DNA from 2 places in the Pseudoalteromonas sp. SWXJ133 genome. Region 2 is predicted to be linked to the other one. Evidence: riboswitches for the same ligand, from Rfam matches in the RefSeq annotation. Region 2 holds a riboswitch; the other holds the start of a gene.

Region 1 (11,373 bases), on a different contig from region 2:
ATGAACATTGCTTTTTTTAGTACTCAAAAGTACGAACTGCCTTTTTTTGAACAAAGTACACGCGATCAGCGTGATATAAAAATAACGTATTTTGAGCAAGCCCTGAGCGAACAAACCGCTATTTTAGCAAGCGGGTTTGATGCCATATGCGTGTTTGTTAACGACACCGTAAACGCCGCTGTTATTGAGCAACTGGCAAGCCAAGGCATAAACACTATTTTGCTGCGTTGTGCAGGGTTTAATAACGTTGATTTAACTGCAGCAAAAGCACATAAACTAAAGGTATTACGCGTACCAGCATACAGCCCAGAAGCAGTAGCTGAGCACTGCATAGCACTTATGCTAACGCTTAGCCGTAAAACCCATAAAGCGTATAACCGCGTTCGCGAAGATAATTTTGATTTAAACGGATTACTCGGTTTTAACTTGCACAATAAAACCGTGGGTATTGTGGGCTGCGGTAAAATTGGCCTTGCGCTGTGTAACATTTTAAATGGCTTTGGCGCTAAAGTATTAGTGTGCGACCCCTACGCACAACCTGGCAATTATACTATTACCGATATAAACACCTTGCTTAGCCAAAGCGATGTGATTTCTTTGCATTGCCCACTTACCGAGCAAACTCATCATTTAATAAATGACGAGGCATTTAGTAAAATGAAAACCGGTATAATGCTCATTAACACGTCACGCGGTGCATTACTTGATAGCAAAGCGTGTATTAATGCGCTTAAAACTAAAAAATTAGGCTACTTAGGGCTCGACGTTTACGAGCAAGAGTCGGAGCTATTTTTTAAAAATCATAGCGACGAAATAAACCAAGACGATATATTCTCGCGCTTAGTGAGCTTTAAAAATGTTTTAGTAACAGGCCACCAGGGCTTTTTTACCCAAGAAGCACTCACCGAAATAGCAAATACAACCCTTCTTAACGCGCTTGAAGTAAATGAAGGCAGGCCTCTGACTAATGAGGTTTTATAAAGGCCTTGGCTATACCTAAATAACAGGTACAAAAAAAGCGAAGTGCATTTTAAACTCACTTCGCTTTATTAATCTATTTTTAGGGGCTTAGATAAAATTAACCAAAGGCAACGTTTGCAAATACCAAGGTCATTAATATTGGGCAAACAAAACGAATGTACTGAGCAAACCAGTAATGTACGCCGGTTGTTGCTTGGTGTAATTTATTACCACGCTGCCACATCCATCCTACGGTAATAAAGTAAAATAAACCCATAAGCGGTAATTGGTATTGAGTAAATAGCATAATTACCAAACCAAATAACCAATCAAAATTTAGTATAATTGCGCTTGCACACACAAGTACAACGGCGCTCACTGCCCATGTTGCTTTAGTGCGACTAACGTTATGGTTTTCGACTAAAAATGCTACCGGAATTTCGGTGGTCGATATAGTTGACGTAACCGAGGCGATAGACATTAATACAAAAAATAATAAACCAACTAATAAGCCTATTTCGCCCATGGTGCTAAATAGTGCAGGTAAAATAGCAAAAATAAGTTGTCCTTCACCAATCAGTTTACCACCACTAAATACCTCTACACCGTTGTGCTGCGCCACATAAATAGCAGGAATAATGAGTAATCCTGCTAAAAACGCAACGCTGGTATCGAGTAAGGCAACACCTACTGTAAGCTTTGGTAAATTAGCATCTGGTTGTAAGTACGAGCCGTAAATCATCATACAGCCTACACCTAACGAGAGCGAAAAGAACGCTTGCCCCATTGCGGCAATAATTAAATTAGGGTCGAGTATTTGGCTAAAATCAGGAATTAAATACGCGGCAAAGCCTTCGCTTGCGCCATCGAGTGTTGCAATGTAGGCAATTAAACCAACAAGCAACACAAGTAGCAGTGGCATTAAACGGCGCGACCAGGTTTCGATTCCCGATTTAACCCCTTTTAAAATAATACTGGCGGTTAAAATAAGCATAAGCGGCGTAAATACAAAATTACGCAGCACTGAGTCGCTATGTAAAAACTCGCTTGCGCCTGTAAAACCAAAAAAGGTTGTTATGGGTTCAATAGCGTACGAGAGCATCCACCCAGCTACTATTGAGTAAAAACTTAGCATAACAACTGCGCCCGCAAGGCCTATGTAACCTGCTGCTGCACCAACTTTACGGTTAGTGTTTTGCCATGCATCGCCCAATGCTTTTACAGGATTAGCTTGTGCTTTGTGACCTAAATAAAGTTCGGTATACAGCGCAGGGAGCGCAAGTAAAAATATAACAATAAAGTAAACCAGTAAAAATGCACCGCCACCATGGTTGGCCGCTTGCGTAGGAAAACCCCAAATATTACCCAAACCCACTGCTGCGCCAGCAGCGGCTAAAACAAAACCGAGTCGGCTTTGAAACCCATCACGCACTTGTGCCATACATCTACAAATCTGTTATTATTTTGATTATTGTGAATTAAACCATATTTCATGCCAGCTGAGTAATAAAATTGTACCCAGCCTTTATTAGTGGCGTTAACCGCTCACAATATCAGCGACTTCTTTTGCTTTAGGGCTTTTATGACTGAACACTATTTTAAAAACACCTTGAGTATTACTTCAACTCAATTGGCAAATTTGTCTTTAGCAAGTAACAGCCTTTTATTATTTAATGCTAAAACACTTGAGCTTAGTGACTTTAATTTGCCCGATTGCTTAAGCCCATTTGAGTTAACCATTATAAACCGCCGCAAAAGCCCTCAAGCTAAGCAAGAGTATTTAGCTACGCGGTTATTGTTAAAACACCTTATTAAAATAGCGCAGCCGCAACATGCGCACGTGGCGCTTAATAAAATGAGTACAGAATTTGACGAAGCAAGCTCAAAGCTGCAAATACATGTAAGTGGTGATGTTATTAATACCTGTATTTCGCATTCGCATGGTTTGGTTGGGGTCGCGCTTAATTTTGATAAAAGTGAGTTTGGTTTTGATATTGAAAAAGTAAGCCTAAAGCGCCCATTTGAAAAGCTCGCTAAGCATTTTTATCATAATGATGAAATTACACTTATTACCGAGCCCACTAATACCCAAGCCCAAGCAGATACGTTTTTTAGAATTTGGACATTAAAAGAGTCACTTGCTAAAGCCACCAGCCGCCCTATTGCACAACTACTTAGCCCCAATGTGTTTAACGAATTACATAGTGCAAAGCTGAGTGCTTGCAGTAATAGCATTACTGTAGCTGATAGCAGTGACTGCAATGTTTGTTTTGATGTAAGTGTGGTGCATAAAAAAAGCACCGACTGGCGATGCTTTTTATTAACCGACTTTGTTAATTAATTTTGTTAAGTGACTTTATTAAGTAACTTTACTAGTTAACTTTAATAAATCGCTTTCCTGAATAACCGCTTCTTAATAGTAAAATTATTTAAGCAGCAAAATCGTTTTCTAATAAACGGCTATGAATAGACTGCACCACGTTATCTGACTCAGTTTGCTCTACTAAAAAGCACAGGTTGTGCTTACTAGCACCGTGACAAATTAGTCGAATATTAAAGTCTTTTAATACACTCATTAAGTTCATTTCGTGTTGGCGTAATTGAATCTCAGAACCAATAAGTGCCACCAATGTTAGGTTGTTTTCTACCGATACATGGCAAAATTCTGCAAGCTTATCTAGGCACTCTTGATCAAGCTCTGGTCGCGATGCGTTTTGCGCGTTATCAAGGGTTATAGCTACGCTGATTTCTGATGTGGTTACCAAATCGACCGATATATTGTATTCACTTAATAGTGTAAATACGCGTGCTAAAAAGCCACTTGCTAGGAGCATTTCTGGGCTTTTAAGCGTAAGCAATATTTGGTTTTTACGTTGCGTTACTGCGCGTATACCTGGTTGCTGCGATTTTTCGCGCTCAATCCATGTACCGCCACGCTCTGGCTCGCGGCTAGAGCCTACAAATACATTAATGTGGCTACGGCTCGCTGGTAAAATAGTCGCTGGGTGCAATACTTTTGCGCCAAAGGTCGCCATTTCAGCGGCTTCGTCAAAACTTAAACGTGCAATTGGCGTCGCTTTTGCGCATAAACGCGGGTCGGTGCTAAAAATACCCACTACGTCGGTCCAAATATGCACACTTTTAGCGTTAATTGCTTCAGCTAGTAATGCAGCGCTATAGTCAGAACCACCACGTCCAAGCGTTGTTGTTTGACCGTACTCGTCGCTGCCAATAAAGCCCTGAGTCACAATTACTTGAGCGTCTAATAACGGGATTAAATGTTCTTTAGCAGCTTGCGCTGTGGCTGCAACATTAGGCGTTGCTTTACCAAATTGGCTGTCGGTTTTAAGCACCTTGCGCACATCAAAGCGATCGGCATTTAAACCTTGTAAACGAAGTACCTGTGCAAATAAATACGACGATAAACGCTCACCAAAGCTAAGTAGCTCGTCGTGTTGCTGATCGGTTGTTAGTGACTCTTGAGCCAATGTTTGAAATGCTTTTAGGGTTTCGTTAAAGCCAACCGCTAAATCGGCATCTAGCGATAACTCATCTAAAATAGTGTGTTGAATAGCAAGCACGCCGTTTATGTGTTCTTGACGCTCACTTGAGGTAATACTTGGTTTGCACAGTGCAACTAAGTGGTTAGTTACGCCGGCACTAGCGCTCACGGCAACAATACGTACGCTTTTATCTGCAACAATAATTTCGCTACAGCGACTCATCGCTTCAAAGTTTGCAACACTTGTTCCGCCAAACTTGGCAACGATGTAATCTGATTTTGCGCTTAACTCTGTTTGAGGCACTGTTTGTGGCGCTGATTGGGTAGTCATTTAGTCTCCTTTCGCGGTATCCAAACCGCAATAAAACAAGAAGAACTTGGCAAAGGAATGCTTGAAGATAAGTCCACTGCCAGAAGCTCTCCACCTATATTGGTGACAGTTTTGAGGATTCAGCCCCATAAACCGAAAAGCAATGACGACGTACCATTATTTTCCTCGGCGAGTACTTCCCTCCTTAATGATCATCGGCATTCGTCGCCTAACATTAAGTACCTAAGTATCGCACCTCTTCTGAATGCTTTATTAACCAGTGGCTAATAAAACAAAACCCCACTAAGTAGCGGGGCTTTGAAAGTTATCGTTTAGACGTCTAGCTGTCAAGCATTTAATAATTTATGCATCAAATAAAACTGCCCATGTAATACGAGCCTGCATAACCTACGGTGTAGCAAATTAATAAATGCAGCGATAAACGCAAGTAGCTCATAAAGGTAAGCGCTTTAACTTTACTCATGGCAATAATGCCTGCAGCCGACCCAATGATAAGCATTGAACCGCCCACGCCCGTTGCATACGTAAACGACAACCAGTGCTGTTGGCTCATTACTATATCGGCTTTTAATAAAGCAGCAGTAAGCGGTACGTTATCGACCCCCGCTGATAATATGCCCATTAAGTAGTTTGCGTACTCGGGTGCCATTACCGTATATAGGTCAGTAAATTTACTCAACATACCAATTTCTTTAAGTGCGCCTACAAGTAAAAGTACACCTACAAAAAACAATAATGTGTCGTATTCTATATCGCGAACAAAATCGATTATGTCTTTGTTTATGTCTTTTTTGCGCATTAAAAATTGCGCTACTAAAAACATTACTGATAAGCCAAACAAAAAGGTGAGTAAAGGCGGTACGCTGTAAATTACACTCAGCGTAAGTGTGCTAATTACGGTAGATAAAAATATAACAGCAATGGTAATGTCGGTTTTTTCAATGCGGGTTTTACCTGCACCGGCAAATTCAACTCGCCCTTTCATACCGATAGACAGTAGCGCAGCTAGAAGCATAACGCTTGCAAGTGCTGGCGCTATAAGTAGCAATAAATGAGCAATGGTTACTTTGCCATCTAAAAATATCATCAGTGTGGTTACGTCACCGGTTATTAGCGATACCCCACCTGAGTTAACCCCAAACACAATAAGCGTGGCGTATTTAATGAGTTTTTTAGGTTCAAGTTTTAACGACATAACAACCGCGAGCGATATAAGCGTAGCTGTTACGTTATCTGAAATCGACGAAAACAAAAATGCAAAACCACCCACCAAAAACATCAGCTTTCTTTCGCTAATACTTTTTGGCATAACACGATGCACAATATTTTCTATAAACCCCTTTGAATTTAAATACGCTACAAAGGTCATTGCAGCCATTAAAAATAACCATAGAGAGGCAATTTCTAAAATATTTTCATTTAAAAGGTGTTGAATCGTATCGGGGCTTTGCCCGTGTAGAGGGTATATAAAAAGAAGAATCCAGCAAAGCGTACCAAAAAACAGCGTGGTTTTAGCTTTATTGACATGGATTATATCTTCTATAACGATCAGTAAAAAAGCAATCGCTATTAGGGTTAGAATAATCGAGGAAACCATGGTAGTTAAACAACCTTTGATTTAGTTTTTAAAAAACACACAAATAACGTTCCATTTCATGTGCCTATTTTCGGCGCGAATTTTAGCACTGCCTCTATGCAAAAACTATTATTAAATGGTCTTAAAAACGAATACTATATACAGACAAGGTTAATTAAAAATACGTAATAATGAGTATGAACACAATACTCAATAATAAAATACTAGGATGTTGTAACCTCTTATGATCCCAGCTAAAAAGCTACTAAACACCATAACTGAACATTGGGGTGTATTAGAGCTATTATTTAAACGTTTTAAAATGGCTGACTTTAGCCTGAAAGACGTACAAAACGCCATTAAACAAAAACAGCCTACTTGGTCAAACGAGCGTATTTATAAAGAAACAAATCGTTTGTTAAACCAAGATATTTTAATTCCACTGGCTAAATCCTCTCAGCTTGAAATAAATCGTGCCATTGCCGATTTTGCTACTTTTTTACTGCAAGAAGAACATTTAGGCTTAGCACAAGAAATTAGCGTATTAGTCGACGACCTCGCACGTTTAGGTAATCGCCTAGATAACGCTGGCGAAATAGAAGACTTTGACGACTTACGCCGCTTTAGCCGCATTATGGATGATCGGGTGCGTAAAATAATGAAGCTCTATACGCACAACGAAAATGCTATTTTAAATATTGTTGAACAAGCTAAATCTAATAATGCGGTGCAATCGCTGCAAAAGCGTTATAAAGCGGTAATAGAAGCCTTTGACGAATACATAGAGCCCATGCTTGAAATGGTTGATATTCGTGGTGAATTTCATGCGTGCTTTACCCTCATTGAAGAACAAATAAGTAAGCAAATTATTCATATTGAGCGATCGGGTAAAGCCTACAATGACAAACGTATGTTAGAGCAATTACGTACCCGTATATTAGAGATGCATTTAGTGGGCAGAGAAAGCTTACGTAAAAGTGCCGATATGCTTATGCCGCTGCGCGAAGAGCTTCGCCGTAATAACTTAATAACTCGCCAAGCAGCCAAAGTACTTGGGCTTGTGCGTAAAAATGGCGTAGACAATATGCTAAGTGCGGTACAACCACATTTTGTGAGCGACGCGCAGCGATACTCGCTTGGTCAGCAGCGCCATATTGTGGCTTACATGGCAAGCTTGGTTGAATTTGAACACGAAGAATACCAACTGCCAGATCAGCAAGATGTGCCTGCATTTGTTACGCCTAATATTCCTGACTACAACGATGTTAAAACCAGCTTTGCTAAGCGCTTTAATAAAAAACGCAAAAAGCCGCAGCCCTTGCTGCAATTTTTAGACGAAAGCTACCCAGATCTCGATGCCGACGAAATGCTATTTTTGTATCAAAAATTAGTCAGCGACAGCGATATTAAAATAATTCAAAGCGATGAAAAAGCCCGCGTAAAAATTGCCGGTCAGCACTTTTCTTTATACCCATTTAATTCAGAGCCTCAGCCAGATACAAAGGCAGATAAGTAACTCTTATGATAGAAACTAGCACAACACACATAAACTTAGACGAGCTAACCCATCTACAAGCCATTAATAAAAAATTAGTAGCGGGTTACCATATTTGCGAGCAAGACAACGTAATGTGGCAAGAGCTTGACCAACACATAGAAAGCTACAGCGCCTTATTTACAGCCCTAGGCAACGATTTAAAACGCGACAGCCGTGGCTTTTATTATTTTGGTAGCGACGAAAGCACGCCAAATATGGGCAAAATATCTCGCGCTATCGCACTCACCATTTACATTTTAATTGAGCACTACGCCAATACGGGTAAAGACCCAATGCGCGCATTGTTTGACGACGTAAACGATTTAGAACTCATGCAAACGCTGGTGCAAATTAACAAACACTTGTTTGATCAGCTTGAGATATTTTCGGGATCTGATTTACGTAAAGATGTTTACCTGCGCATGGTGCGCTTAGGTTTAGCCCGCGAAGTAGAAGGCGGCTTTATGCTACAAGCGCCGATTCACCGCTATATAGATGCATTAATGGAAGTAAACGAAGAAACCTACATTACAGAGGACGAGGAATGAAAAATCTATACGGACTGAGTAAACTCGCCCTACTTAACACCGCAGGCTATGCAAAATGTGTGATCCCGCTTGATAAAAGCAGCTCTATTTGCGCGCCAAATAACACAGGTAAAAGCTCGGTTATTAACGCCCTGCAGTTTCCGCTTATTAACGATTTGCGCTTAACAGAATGGGACGGACACGATTTAGATGAAACCCGTAAGTTTTATTTTTCGTCGGACCAGTCGTACATTTTACTAGAAGCTAACTTGCCTCATGGTTCGGTAGTGATTGGTGTTGCAGGGCTTGGTAAAATTGCCGGTTACGCGCATCAGTACTTTTGTTATCAAGGAAAGCTTGATTTAGAGCAGTACACGCAAGGTAAAACTATTATTAAATTTACCAAGCTGTTCAACCATTTAAAATCGCTTAACTACAACCCTATTGAGCTTAAAGCACAAGAGCTAAACGCACTACTTACTGGCGGCGCAACGCCTTTTGACGGCGACATTAACTTAAAAATGATCCCGCTTAATAATGTGCAAGACTCTTCTATTTATAAAGAAATATTTAGACGTATTCTTAACTTACACAAATTAGGCGCAAGCGACGTAAAACGCTTTATGCTACGCGTGTTTGAACGCCATATGTCAAACTCTAAGGTCGACTTTTATGAAGTATGGCGTCGCTCGTTTGATAAAGTAAACCGCTCAAAACGCGAACTAAAAGCCCTTGAGTCAATGCAAGAGCCAATAGCCGCGCTTGAATCAATGCTTGAAAACCAAACCGTGCTTAAAGGTAAATTAGCGGCGTATGCACCTAAAATTGACCAAGCACTGATTGATTTTGATACTTATCAAGAATCGCAACTTAATGAGCTGGGTATAGCGCTTGAAGATATAGAACACGAAAAACACGAGTTTGAGCAAAAGCAAAGCCTATACGTACAGCAATCGCGCGACATAGAGCGCAGACAAACACAAATTGAGCAGTGGTTTTTAGATTACGATGCGCTTAAAAGCGAATTTGAACTGGTAAATAAAGCCACCCTTAAAACCAGCCTGACTCAGTTAAAGCAAGATTACGAGTCGCTTTCGCACTCTATAACCAGCGCACAAGGGCAAAGCCTGCACACGCTTGACTACCGCATTAGCGAAACACAAAAACAAATTAAGAGCTTAAAGCTGCAACTTAAAAACCTTGAGTTTAATTTGTTTACCCGTATGCGCGAAGACCTCTCGTTAAAAGAAGTAGAAGAAATATCGCGGATTTTAAACCCTGATATTCTCTCATTTGCGACCACCACTAATGGCGATATAACCATTGATGACGAAGACGCGTTTGGTGAATTTTTATCGCTACTTAGCGAAAACGTTAAAGGCGGTGTACTAACTCTGCCAGGTGCGAGCATTAAGCTTAAAAAGCTCTCGCCTGTGCAAATGCAAAGCGGCGAAAACAAAGAGCAATTAACCGCTCAGCTCAGTGCACTTGAGCATTCACTTAAAGAATTTAAACAACAACGCGATGTTGCAGCAAACGTTGCCGACAAGCAAAAAGAAAAAGACGCGCTATACGATGAACTAATGAGCGCTGAGAGCGCCCTAAAACGCTTAGAACAGTTTGATATAATGCAGCAGTCGGTTGAAGCGCAAGCCATGCTAAAAGAGCAATTATTAGCTGAGCGCGAACAAGTTGACGACTACTTGCAAGATATTCAAAAAAATAGTGGCTCAATTGCCGATCGTCGCTCGTTAATTAAATCGAAACAAGAGCAAATTAATCGCCAAACTGAGCGCTTACGCCAAGTTAAAAGCGAGCGAATTGACCACACGCTTGATTTATACAGCGGTAAAGTAACCCCGTACATGATTGATATTACAGTCGACTTTGATAACTTAAGCGACCTTGTTCATCATTTTAATAAAGACTGCCAAGAGCTGCGTAATTTTGACATAAACGTACGCAACACTTATTTGCATGTATATAACGCGGGTATTACTAAATTCGACAACGAAAACGACGAATACACTAAATACCAAAAGCTAATAAGCGCCTTTCATAATATTGATAACGAACGCGACGCTGTTGAGCGCCAAGCTCGCGTTGCGCTTACCGAAGTGGCCGCAACTATTAAAGGCTTGCGAGAAGATTTAGACCGACTTCGCCGCGAAATGAACAGCTTTAATAAAGGCATAAGCCAGCACCGTATTTCAAACCTGCAAGCGTTTAAAATTAACGTAATACCGCGCAAAATGCTGGTTGATAGTATAGATACCATTATCAGCACGTCGCATCAGTTTGAGCAAGGTGACACGCTTGATTTACTTAGCCAAGAACCGTACAGCGAAAGTGCGGTAAACGAAGCGAAAGATCACTTAATTAAACTCGCCTCAGATAAAGCGGGTTTAACACTTACCGATTTATTTGATATTCGATTTGAAGTGGTTAACCGCGCAGGTGAAACAGAGCACTTTGAAAAAATAGATTCGGCGGGTTCAAACGGCACACGTATTACGATTAAGTTATTGTGTGGCATGTTGTTTATTCGTTACTTATTGAGTGACCAGGAACAAAACCTATACCGTATACCAATTTATATAGATGAAGCGGCCGATATCGATCCGCAAAATCAAAAAGCAATTATAGAAACCGCACTAAGCTTTGGTTTTGTGCCTATATTTGCCTCAGTTAAGCCACAAATAAGTTGTGACTACATTGTGCCTATTCGCTCGGTAAAAGACGGTGCACAAAACTGGGTAGATGAAAAAGATTGGATTGAAGTTGAACATTAAACTTTTACTGATGACTAATTAACAGAGGTTAATTAGTCGTTCAGCCTTAGGGCGTGTTGACCTTTGTGGATTGAAATTTGTTCAATTTAGGGGCAATTTAATCGCGGCGTGAGGTTTGTAACCTAGTGGGCTAAGTAAAAACCGAGCA
Region 2 (11,373 bases):
GTCACGTAGAGTGATACCTGGTTGCATTTCGCCTTTAAAACGAACCAAAATAGATTCAGGCATATCAAGCGGCATAACACCAGTTGCTGCTGCGAATGCTACTGCACCCGAACCTGCTGGGAATGAAATACCTAATGGGAAACGTGTATGTGAATCACCACCAGTACCTACGGTATCTGGTAATAACATACGGTTTAACCACGAGTGAATAATACCATCACCTGGACGAAGTGAAACACCGCCACGGTTCATGATGAAATCAGGAAGCGTATGGTGAGTGCTTACATCGATAGGCTTAGGATAAGCTGATGTATGACAGAATGACTGCATTGTTAAATCTGCAGAGAAACCTAAACATGCTAGATCTTTAAGTTCATCACGTGTCATAGGACCTGTTGTATCTTGCGAACCAACAGTTGTCATTTTAGGCTCACAGTACTGACCTGGGCGAATACCTGCAACGTTACATGCTTTACCAACCATTTTTTGCGCTAGTGTGAAGCCTTTATCAGAAACTTCTGTTGCTGTTGGTACTTTAAATGTATCAGTTGCACCTAAGCCAAGAGATGTACGCGCTTTATCAGTTAAACCACGACCGATAATTAGTGGAATACGACCACCAGCACGAACTTCATCTAAAATCACATCAGATTTAAGCTCAAAAGTAGAAATCACTTTATCAGTACCATGTTGCTTAACAACACCTTCGTACGGATAAATGTCGATTTGCTCGCCCATGTTGAGTTCATCAACATTTAATTCGATTGGTAATGCGCCTGAATCTTCCATTGTATTGAAGAAGATTGGAGCAATTTTATTACCTAAACATACACCGCCAACACGCTTGTTTGGTACAAACGGGATATCATCGCCCATAAACCAAAGTACAGAGTTAGTTGCAGACTTACGAGAAGAACCCGTACCAACAACATCACCTACGTAAGCAAGTGGTAAACCTTTAGTTTTTAATTCTTCAATCTGAGTAATTGGACCAACTTCGCCCGCTTTATCAGGTGTAATACCATCGCGTTCAATTTTTAGCATTGCTAAAGCATGAAGTGGGATATCTGGACGAGACCATGCATCTGGTGCAGGAGACAAGTCATCAGTATTTGTTTCGCCAGTTACTTTGAATACAGTAACTGAGATCTTTTCAGCAACAGCTGGCTTATTAGTAAACCATTCTGCATTTGCCCAAGACTCAATAATTTGCTTAGCGAATGTATTACCTGCTTTTGCTTTTTCTTCTACATCGTAGAACGCATCAAACATAAGTAATGTATTTGAAAGGCCTTTAACTACGATTGGTGCAAGTGTTTCGTCATCAAGTAGGTCAATCATTGGTGCGATATTGTAACCGCCCAACATTGTACCTAATAATTCTGCCGCTTTTTCTTTAGAAACAAGTGGAGAATTAGTTTCACCTTTAGCTACAGCTGCTAAGAAGCCCGCTTTAATATAAGCAGCATCATCAACACCTGCTGGTATACGCTGAATGAACAAATCTAAAATGAATTCTTCTTCACCTGCAGGTGGAGTTTTGATTAATTCAATAAGATCAGCAGTTTGCTGAGCATCTAATGGCGCTGGTACGATACCTAACGCGGCACGTTCTTCTACGTGTTTACGATATTCTTGTAGCACAATATTGCCCTCTTGGTGACGTGAAAGTATCCGGTAGCGCTTCAAGCGCAAATAAGTTACCCAATACTCATAGTATTCTAACGCGTAATTATAAAGCTTTTATGGATAGATGAAAATCCATCCAGTTACGCAACTGATTATACCGATTATAAATACTATGAATAGTGGTTGTAGTAAAAACTATTTTCATGAATACTTGTTAAGTAAGAATCATTACTATTTATAAGCATAACCACTTTAATACACGCATAAAAAAACCCAGCCTAAGCTGGGTTTTTACATATAAATAACTATTAACGCTTAACTTTTACTTTCTCTACTGTAGTTAATTGCGCTTCAACACGACGATTTTCTGCGTTTGCAGCGCGTGTGTTGGCTGAGTTTTTAAGGCGTGTTTCGCCGTAACCCACAGTAGAAATACGTGATTTCTCAATACCGTCTTTCGTTAATTCAGAAGCTACATCTTTAGCACGCTTTTCAGAAAGCGATTGATTATAAGTTGCATCACCAGGAGCAGAAGCATGGCCTTCTAATACTACAGTTACTTCACTGTTCTCTTTCATGAAATCAGCAACTTGCTTAATATCACCAAAAAATTCATTTGGTACATTAGCAGCGTCATGAGGGAAAGTTACTAATAACTTTACAGTTACTTCTTTATCTTCGTATACAGTACAACCTTTAGCATCAACAGCATCTACCATTGGTGTGTTAGCACACTCGTCGTTAGCGTCAATAACACCATCGTTATCACTGTCTAACGGAGCTGCAGCAACAGGTTCTGGAGCAGCCTGAACTGGCTCTGCTGGCGAAGAGTTCTGACCAAATAAGTAGTTAATACCTAATTTAGCACCTACGTCAGTGTAACCACGGTCAAGACCTTGGTATACAGATGTTTCAGCGTTAACAAATAAGCCATCTGTAATGAAATGTTGGTAACCAATACCTGCATTTAAGAACGTATTATCTGTAGCTACTTGCATTTCCTTAACACCGAATAAACCGTAGAAAGGGCCACCGCCAAAGTGGTAAAGAGCATCAATACCGTAACGTTCACCATCAACATCGTCACGATTACCATTTGGGATCGGAGCTGCTAAAAATGCGTTAAAATCCATATCAGCATACTCAAGGCGTGCGCTCCAGTAATCACTGAAACGGTAACCAACTTCAGCACCCCAACTTGCAGACTCATTAACTTCTAGGTCTTGGTACATGTTTAAATTTTTCCAAGATGCGTCGTAGTAATCACCAAACACACCAATGTAGAAACCTTCTTCTTTATCTGCAGCAAATGTAGATGCGCTAGTTGCAGCCAACGCGATTGCGATTGTAAGTGATTTTAATTTCATTGTTTTCTTCCCATTTTTAACAACTAATAAATTGTAGCTAATGAACTCTAGCTCAACCAGTTTTGTACAGATTACCTGAGCTTTTGTTAATCGATACTTAACGAAAAATAAAGTTTATAACTTTCTTCAATACGTAGTAACAACACATGATCACTTACTATAGACGAAATTAAAGTCTTGATATAAAAATAAGTATAGTAGCTATTGTAAATTAGTACTCAGTAAGAGATGTAGAGCAATTAAATTAAAAATACTCATAAATCATAGAAGATTGTTGGATCTTAATTCGGCGCATAATAACACCAGTGTTTATATTCCCCAACATGTGTGCTCACATATGATTAAAAATGACTCTTTTTAATCATATGGTTACATCACAATATAATAATTAAGTACCACAAAAAGTCTGGTAGTCATTATCATTTATCGGTGTAGCTTGAAATTCCGGTAGTTGCTCACTGTCAGAATACGGATTACCCGCTATTTTTATAAAACGTTGTAGTAACTCACTAGACCCTGCAGCATTATACTCTGCAATTATTTTTTCGATCACATGATTACGCGGTATTACACGAGGATTTGCCGCTCTCATTACTTCATAACTATTATCGTCGGTTAAGCTTACCCACTTAGCTCTCCATTCAATTAGCGACTCTGGTATTACTACTTCTTCTTTTAAGGATTCAGTAAGCGCATCGAAAGTATTGGTGTAGTCGAGCTGGTTATCTTTTAATAGTGTTAACAACTCTGCGATTAACTCGCCGCTACTATTACAAGATTCATTTAAACCCAGTTTTTGTGCCCACATAGCCGTAAACTCAGTATTAAATTGCTCAGCAAAACTATTAATAAATGGCGTCATTAGCGAAACAGCTTGCTCGTCATCATCACTAATAAGAGGTATTAAACTTTCAGCTAAGCGAGCACAGTTCCAATTTGCCATATTAGGCTGATTACCAAATGCATAACGCCCTTGTTTATCAATAGAGCTAAATACAGTATCAAAGTCAAAGCTGTTCATCATCGCACACGGACCGTAATCAATGGTTTCCCCGCTCACTAGCGTATTATCGGTATTCATTACTCCATGAATAAAACCAACACGCATCCAACTGATAACTAATTTAACTTGGTTTTTAATGACAGCCCCTAAAAATGCTAAATAACGCTGCGATCCTGTATCGGTTATTTCTGGGTAGTGTCGCTCTATAGCTAAATCGGCTAAATTTTTAAGCCCTTCAACATCGCCTTGCGTCGCTAAATATTGAAACGAGCCAACACGAATATGACTGGTTGCTAAACGAGTAACTATTGCGCCTGCTTGTGGTGGATTACGATAAACCGTTTCACCACTACCAACGACCGCTAAGCAACGTGTGGTTTTAATGCCTAGTGCATGCATTGCCTCGCTCATTACGTATTCACGAATAGCAGGACCAAGTGCGCAACGTCCATCTCCCCCTCTTGAGTAAGGAGTAGCACCAGAGCCTTTTAATTGAATATCCCACAACTGGTTTTTATCATCATTAATAGCGCCCAGTAAATGCGCTCGTCCATCACCTAAACGTGGTGAAAAATGCCCAAATTGGTGCCCAGAGTAACCAAGTGCTACTGCAGGAATAGCCTGTTTTTCGTTACCACTAAAAATATTGGCACGTAAGTCGTCAGCAACATTAATATTAAATTGTTTTGCTAAACCATCGTTCCACAGCAATAACTGAGGAGAGGCAACACTTGCAGGAAAATCTTCAATGGCAAAGTTTTCCGTAATGTCTGTGTATCTTGGCACTAATTTCATGATAGTTCCTATTATTGCTGGCTTATACCAACACGGTTATCGCCTACACCATAGGCCACAATTAAGCTTAGTTCTTGCATGCTTAAACCACTTTGCTTTTGCATTTCATTAAAAAAAGCTTGGGCTGCACTCAGTGACTTTTTAGTTTGTAAGCCACCGTCTATAATTTTATGAGCACGTAAGTAATTCTCTACATCGCGTGATAATAAAAAGGTATCTTTACCAAGTGCTCGCAGCGCATAAGGTCCTGTATTTCCGCCTAAACGCGAACCATGCTTTTTTAAATACGCCCATAAACCAATAATATCGTCTGTTGGCCAATTAGCGACAAACTGGCTAAAACTGCCATGCTCTTGTGCTATTTCGTGGATCATGTAAGCATTTTCGGTAATTGTTTTTACTTTTTTGTAGTTACGAACAATACGCTCATCCGTTGCTTTTTGTTCTAGCATATCGGGTGGCATCATTAATAATTTATCAACGCTAAAATCCCAAAAAACCTCTCTAAAGCCCGGCCACTTATTATTAATTACTGACCAATAAAAGCCGCTTTGAAATACTTTTCGAGTAAATTCTTCAAGCCAATCGTCGTCACTTAACGTGCTTAGTTGTTTTTTAGATAGCGGTTTTGCAAGTAATAACTTAAGCATTTTTTCAGAGCCTTTTCGCTCTACCGCTCGCTTATAAATATCGCTAAATTTTTCCATCTGATTAATGCCTTACTTCTACTATGGGGCTAGTGTACGAGAAAAGCACCCAATACGTAACCACCCCTCTTTTCGATGAATTAATCTGTATTTAGTAGCTTGACATCCAGATGGCTAAAATGCTTTAATCGCTGCAATTACCCTATTTAAATTGCACAGGCTTGTAAGTTTTTACTCTACAAACAGGTGCAAAGGGCTAGAAGAGGTGCGTTATTCAGGTAGTGTATGTTAGGAGCGCAAACTCCAGTGAACATACGTGAGGGGAATTAACGCCGAGAAGTAATCACTTTTGCGAGGTGTTTATTTCGGGCGACTAGGTTGAACCCTAGCGACTGTCACCAATAGCTGCTTATAAAAAGCAGCTTATTAGTTTGGTGGAGAGCTTCTGGTCTTAAATATTAAGGCCGTGCGCCCTATTATTTTAAGCCCATTCGCTCTTCGAATTATTAGTTCGAACGACGTTAATGCGGCTCCTTCCATAAAGCTTTTTTAACTCTTCGAATAATACCAATTGCATTAAATTAGTTATCGCTAAAATGATCACGTTTTTAATAAAATTGGTACAAATTATAAGTTCGTGAGAGATGATCAACAACTTCAATTTAAACGACTACTCATTGTGGACCGCGCTCGTTACGCCATTTGATCAACACGGCGATGTTGACTACAACACGTTAACCAAGCTGGTTAGCGATCAAGAAGCGGCACATAACGGTATTTTACTACTTGGCAGTACAGGCGAAGGTTTAGCACTAACGCTAAAAGAGCAACAAGCCATTGTTGAACACGTGTGCCAACTAAAACCAGCGGTACCATTAATGGTTGCTGTTGGCGGTAGTAATCTAAAGCAACAAATTGAGTGGGTTAACTACTGTAATAAACTACCTATTCATAGCTTTTTACTTGGCTCGCCGCTTTATGCAAAACCCGGTGCTATAGGTCAAACCCATTGGTTTGAAAGCCTACTTAATGCAAGCGCTCACCCGTGTATGCTTTATAACGTACCGGGTCGAAGTGCTATTAGCATTCCAACGGCAACAATTCAAAACCTACAAAACAATAAAAATTTATGGGCGTTAAAAGAAGCGAGCGGCAGCATTGCTCAGTTTGAGGCTTATCGACAAGCAGCGCCTAATTTAGCTATTTTTAGTGGCGACGATGCGCTAATGCCTTATTTTGCTCAAGCTGGTGCAAAAGGTTTAGTGTCAGTAGCTGCAAACGCATGGCCGGTGCAAACGCATGAATTTGTAAAGCGTAGTTTAAGCGGTCAATACCCTAATTTATTTGCTCAGTGGTCAAGCGCTATTAATAGCCTATTTGCTGTCGCAAACCCTATTCCCGTAAAGGTATTAATGCATTTGCAAGGGCGATTAACAAGCCCGCAATTGCGTCCACCTTTAACACACCTTGAGTTAACTCAAACCGATTGCATCACAACTGCAAACAACACCATTTTATCTTGGCATTAAACACAGGTTTTTATAATGAGCTGGTTAGAACTATTAAATAATTTAGAATCGGGCGCAGTACGCGCAGCATCACAAAACGAAAGCGGCCAATGGCAAGCTAACGTAGAAGTAAAACAAGGCATTTTAGAAGCCTTTAAAAATGGCACTAATACTGAGTTTGCAGGTGGCTTTGTTGATAAGCATAACCTAGCTCCGCAAGAATTTAGTACTGAAGATGGCGTACGTATGGTGCCAGGTGGCTCTAGTGTTCGCCGTGGTGCTTATGTTGCTAAAGGCACCATTATTATGCCACCAGCGTATGTAAACATTGGTGCATACATCGACGAAGGCACAATGGTTGATAGCCATGCATTAGTTGGTTCGTGTGCGCAAGTAGGTAAAAACGTACATTTAAGTGCTGCAGTGCAGCTTGGTGGTGTACTTGAGCCAATTGGTGCAAGCCCAGTCGTTGTAGAAGACGATGCTTTTATTGGTGCAGGCTGTATTATTGTTGAAGGCGTAGTCATTAAAAAAGGCGCAGTACTTGCCCCTGGCGTGCGTTTATCAGCGACTATTCCGGTATACGACTGCGTAAACGAGCGCCAACTTGATAAAGGCGAGCCAATCCCTGAGTACGCTATTGTAATACCAGGCTCTCGCCCTGCTTCAAACGAATGGGCGCGCGAGCAAGGCTTAAGTATGTCGTGTGCGTTAATTGTTAAATACCGCGACGAGAAAAGCGATGCATCGTTATTGCTTGAAGAGGTTTTACGATAATGAGTTTTTTGAGCACGCCTATCAAAGCCGCTGTAAATACAATTACACAACAACTTGATACACCTTTTTTTGTTTACGACTTAGATAAACTAAACACGCATCTTGCGCGTTTAGTTGCGCAAACCGACGTAAAACTATGGTACGCCGTTAAAGCAAATCCATTGTCTAAAATTATTCAAAGCTTAGACAACGCTGGTTTTAATTTTGACGTAGCAAGTAAAGGTGAGCTTGAGCAAGTACTAGCACAAGGTATTAGCTCACAGCGCGTGCTCAACACAGGGCCTGCAAAAAGCCCTAAACAAATTAAACACTTTATTGAGCGCGGCGTGCGTATATTCGTAGCCGAAAGCCTCAATCAAGTACATTGGTTAAACCAACAAGCACAATTACAAAATACGCAGTTACAAGTATTACTGCGAGTGCAATTACGCTGGCCTGAAGGTGAAAAAAACCCACTGGGCGGCGACAGCCTCACACCATTTGGTTTGGGTTGTGATGAGTGGCAAGCGCTCAATGTAACCGACTACCCTGCACTTAAGTTTGACGGCTTACATATTTTTCAGTGGGGCAACATGCTTAGCACGCAAAAGCTAAGCGAATTGTGGTCACAAATGATTGCACCACTTAGCCAACTTGCCGGCGATTTAAATATCAGCCTTAAAATTCTCGATTTAGGTGGTGGTTTAGGTATTCCCTACACACAAAGCGAAACAACACTTGATTGGGATGACTTAATAGCTGCGCTCGCTAAAATTAAAAATGATGCGGGTGTAGATGAGTTATGGATGGAACTTGGTCGTTATGCCGTGGGCGAATGTGGTCATTACGCAAACCCAGTAATAGAGCGCAAACAAAACTATAATCAACAGCAAGTAATTTTAAGCGGCGGTATAAATCACTTATTACGCCCTGCTGTTACCAGCCAAGACTTTCCAGCTGCGTTACTGCGTGAATCCAGTGCAAAAACTCAAGCGGTCACTTTATACGGCCCGCTTTGTACAGCGCTTGATTGCTTAGGTGAACATAACCTACCAAGCGATTTAAATGAGCACGACTGGCTAGTGTTTAGCCAATGCGGTGCTTACGGCTTTACCGAAAGTATGCCGTATTTTTTATGCCATGAGCTAGCCGCCGAGTACACATTACAAAACGGTAAACTTACCTGCGTTCGCCAAGCCGAAAATGCCAGCCACTACTTAAGGTAATAAGCATGAGTAATACAACACACATCAGCCAAGAGAACATTGTAGTAGGGGAAGTTGCAAACGGCTTACCGCTTACAATTCCGGTCTATCGTTTAAAAGGTGATGGCACAGGACCTAGTGTTTATGTTCAGGCCAATATGCATGGCGCTGAAGTGCAAGGTAACGCGGTTATTTTTCAGCTACTTGAGCAGCTAAAAAACTTAAACCTTAATGGCGATATTACATTAGTACCTTATGCTAACCCAATTGGTTGTAATCAAAAATCTGGCGAGTTTACCCTTGGCAGGTTCGATCCGATTACGGGTACTAATTGGAATCGCATGTATCACTACAATAAAAATTTAGTGACACAGTTTGCACAAAATCATACTCAGTATGACGACGCTACATTAAAAAGTAACTTCAAACAGGCGCTTATTGACGAAGTAGACAGCAAGCTCAACGGTCCTGCTTATTTACTTAATACGGGTAAACGCATTGCGCTTAACTTACAAAAGCTCGCTCATCAGGCTGATATAGTACTCGATTTACACACAGGTCCTATTTCAAGCAAGCATTTGTACTGCCCAACCTATGCAACCGACAGCGCGCGTTATTTTAATATTGAACATGTATTGCTTATCCCTAGTGATTTTGACGGCGCTATGGACGAAGCTAACTTTTGCCCATGGTGGTATTTAAGTGATGCACTTAGCGAGCAAGGCCGTGAATTATCAATACCTGTAGAAGCATTTACGGTAGAGCTCGGCAGCCAAGAAAAAATAGATTTAAAAGAAGCACTAAACGATGCTAACAGCATTTTAAGTTACTTAAATCACAAAGGTGTTTTACAAAATGCAACGCACACTCCAGCTGATATAACCCGCTATGCGTGTAATTTAGATGACTACTTTGCTTATTACGCCCCCATTGGCGGTATGGTTGAATACATAGCACCACTTGGCGGACACATTAAAGCCGGTGAGCCTATTGCTAATATTTTGCGAATGGAACGCTACTTAAGCGAGCAACCACTGCAAACGCTCACCCTAGATTGTGATGCAATAGCTATTCTGCACTTTGCATCTGCAAGTGTTAACCAAGGCACTGAACTTTATAAATTTTTTACTAACGTATTTGAGCTTTAGCTCACCCTTCTCATTGCGTGAGAGTAAATTAACTATGTTGTTAATTTGCATTAGAAAAGCGGCTTAGGCCGCTTTTTTTTTGATCTATATTTACTTTGTATACGTATAGACTTTGTTATAAATACAAATTCAGTAAAAGTTCACCGTTACATATGTAAAAAGACGTTATAATTAAATTAACGCATACAACACAACCCGAACCCACAAGGAATTACAATGAGCTGGCGCCACTGGATCACACTTTCTGCCTTAATAAGTACAGCTACCTTCGCACAAGAAGAAGTTGCTACAAATGAGCAAGACAACGACATCGAACTTGTAAAGCAGTGTATTTTAAATGAGGTAATTGGCGGAGATGGTAAACAAACATTAGACGATCTTCGTAAAAAGTGTTCAGCTCTTGAAGAAAACAAACAACTTACCGCGCTTGATAAACGCCAAGCTCGTGAAGAAGTAGGTAAAAAAAATAGAAATGTAATTACGCCACATAAGCGTAACTATATTTTACCGCTTTCGTACGTATCACACCCAAACGATCGCCCATTTGATGGCTTTGATGCACTAACAGACGATAACGACGGTGAACCGCTCGACAACTTAGAAGCAAAATACCAGCTATCGATAAAAGTGCCTCTTTACGATGATTTTTCGGATAAAGACCAAGCTATATTTTTTGGCTTTACACTGCAATCGTATTGGCAGCTTTATAACTCAGAAATTTCTTCTCCATTTCGTGAGACCAACTACGAACCAGAGATATTTTGGATAAATTACCTCGACCCAGAAAACGTATTATGGGGCGACGAAATGGCAATTGCTTTAGGTATTTCGCATCAGTCAAATGGTCGAAGCCAACCAAACTCACGTTCGTGGAACCGTATTTATGCAGATTTTATCTGGGAAAACAGAGGCTTTGTTTTTAGCTTTAAACCTTGGTACCGAATAGCTGAGGACGAAAAAGAAGATATTTTAGAAGCTAAGGGCGATGACAACCCAGACATATACAAATACATGGGTTACTTTGAATTTAGCGGCGCGTATCGTTTTCATGACCATGAATTTAGCTTTATGACACGTAACAATTTAAATTCAGATAATCGTGGTGCAATTCAACTCGACTGGTCGTTTCCTTTATGGGGCCGAGTTCGTGGTTATGCACAATACTTTAACGGTTATGGCGAAAGCTTAATTGATTACAACGCGGATGTAGAACGTATTGGTGTAGGTATATTATTAACCGACCTGCTGTGATACTTCTCTAAGTTTTACGCACAAAAAAGCCAAGCATCGCTTGGCTTTTTTGTGTTTTGAACAG

Evidence for each region. Region 2 has a riboswitch for lysine ahead of dapA (4-hydroxy-tetrahydrodipicolinate synthase). Riboswitches for the same ligand answer to the same signal wherever they lie in the genome.
Region 1: linked by a shared signal. The riboswitch ahead of lysC (lysine-sensitive aspartokinase 3) and the one ahead of dapA (4-hydroxy-tetrahydrodipicolinate synthase) in region 2 are both predicted to bind lysine.

Annotation. Positions count from the first base shown of each region.
Region 1 is NZ_JADYXJ010000011.1:37,099-48,471, forward strand. Features, by position in the region: gene I6F40_RS10300 (2-hydroxyacid dehydrogenase) at 1-981, shown strand; gene I6F40_RS10305 (sodium-dependent transporter) at 1,079-2,401, opposite strand; gene I6F40_RS10310 (4'-phosphopantetheinyl transferase family protein) at 2,543-3,301, shown strand; gene lysC (lysine-sensitive aspartokinase 3) at 3,390-4,793, opposite strand; lysine riboswitch at 4,869-5,041, opposite strand; gene nhaD (sodium:proton antiporter NhaD) at 5,143-6,390, opposite strand; gene I6F40_RS10325 (hypothetical protein) at 6,614-7,885, shown strand; gene I6F40_RS10330 (condensin complex protein MksE) at 7,891-8,454, shown strand; gene I6F40_RS10335 (ATPase) at 8,451-11,225, shown strand.
Region 2 is NZ_JADYXJ010000023.1:6,045-17,417, reverse strand. Features, by position in the region: gene acnB (bifunctional aconitate hydratase 2/2-methylisocitrate dehydratase) at 1-1,644, opposite strand, end outside; gene I6F40_RS15280 (OmpA family protein) at 1,938-2,996, opposite strand; gene I6F40_RS15275 (protein adenylyltransferase SelO) at 3,385-4,794, opposite strand; gene I6F40_RS15270 (DNA-3-methyladenine glycosylase I) at 4,806-5,501, opposite strand; lysine riboswitch at 5,694-5,894, shown strand; gene dapA (4-hydroxy-tetrahydrodipicolinate synthase) at 6,086-6,970, shown strand; gene I6F40_RS15260 (2,3,4,5-tetrahydropyridine-2,6-dicarboxylate N-succinyltransferase) at 6,986-7,726, shown strand; gene I6F40_RS15255 (PLP-dependent decarboxylase) at 7,726-8,931, shown strand; gene I6F40_RS15250 (succinylglutamate desuccinylase/aspartoacylase family protein) at 8,937-10,058, shown strand; gene I6F40_RS15245 (phospholipase A) at 10,275-11,309, shown strand.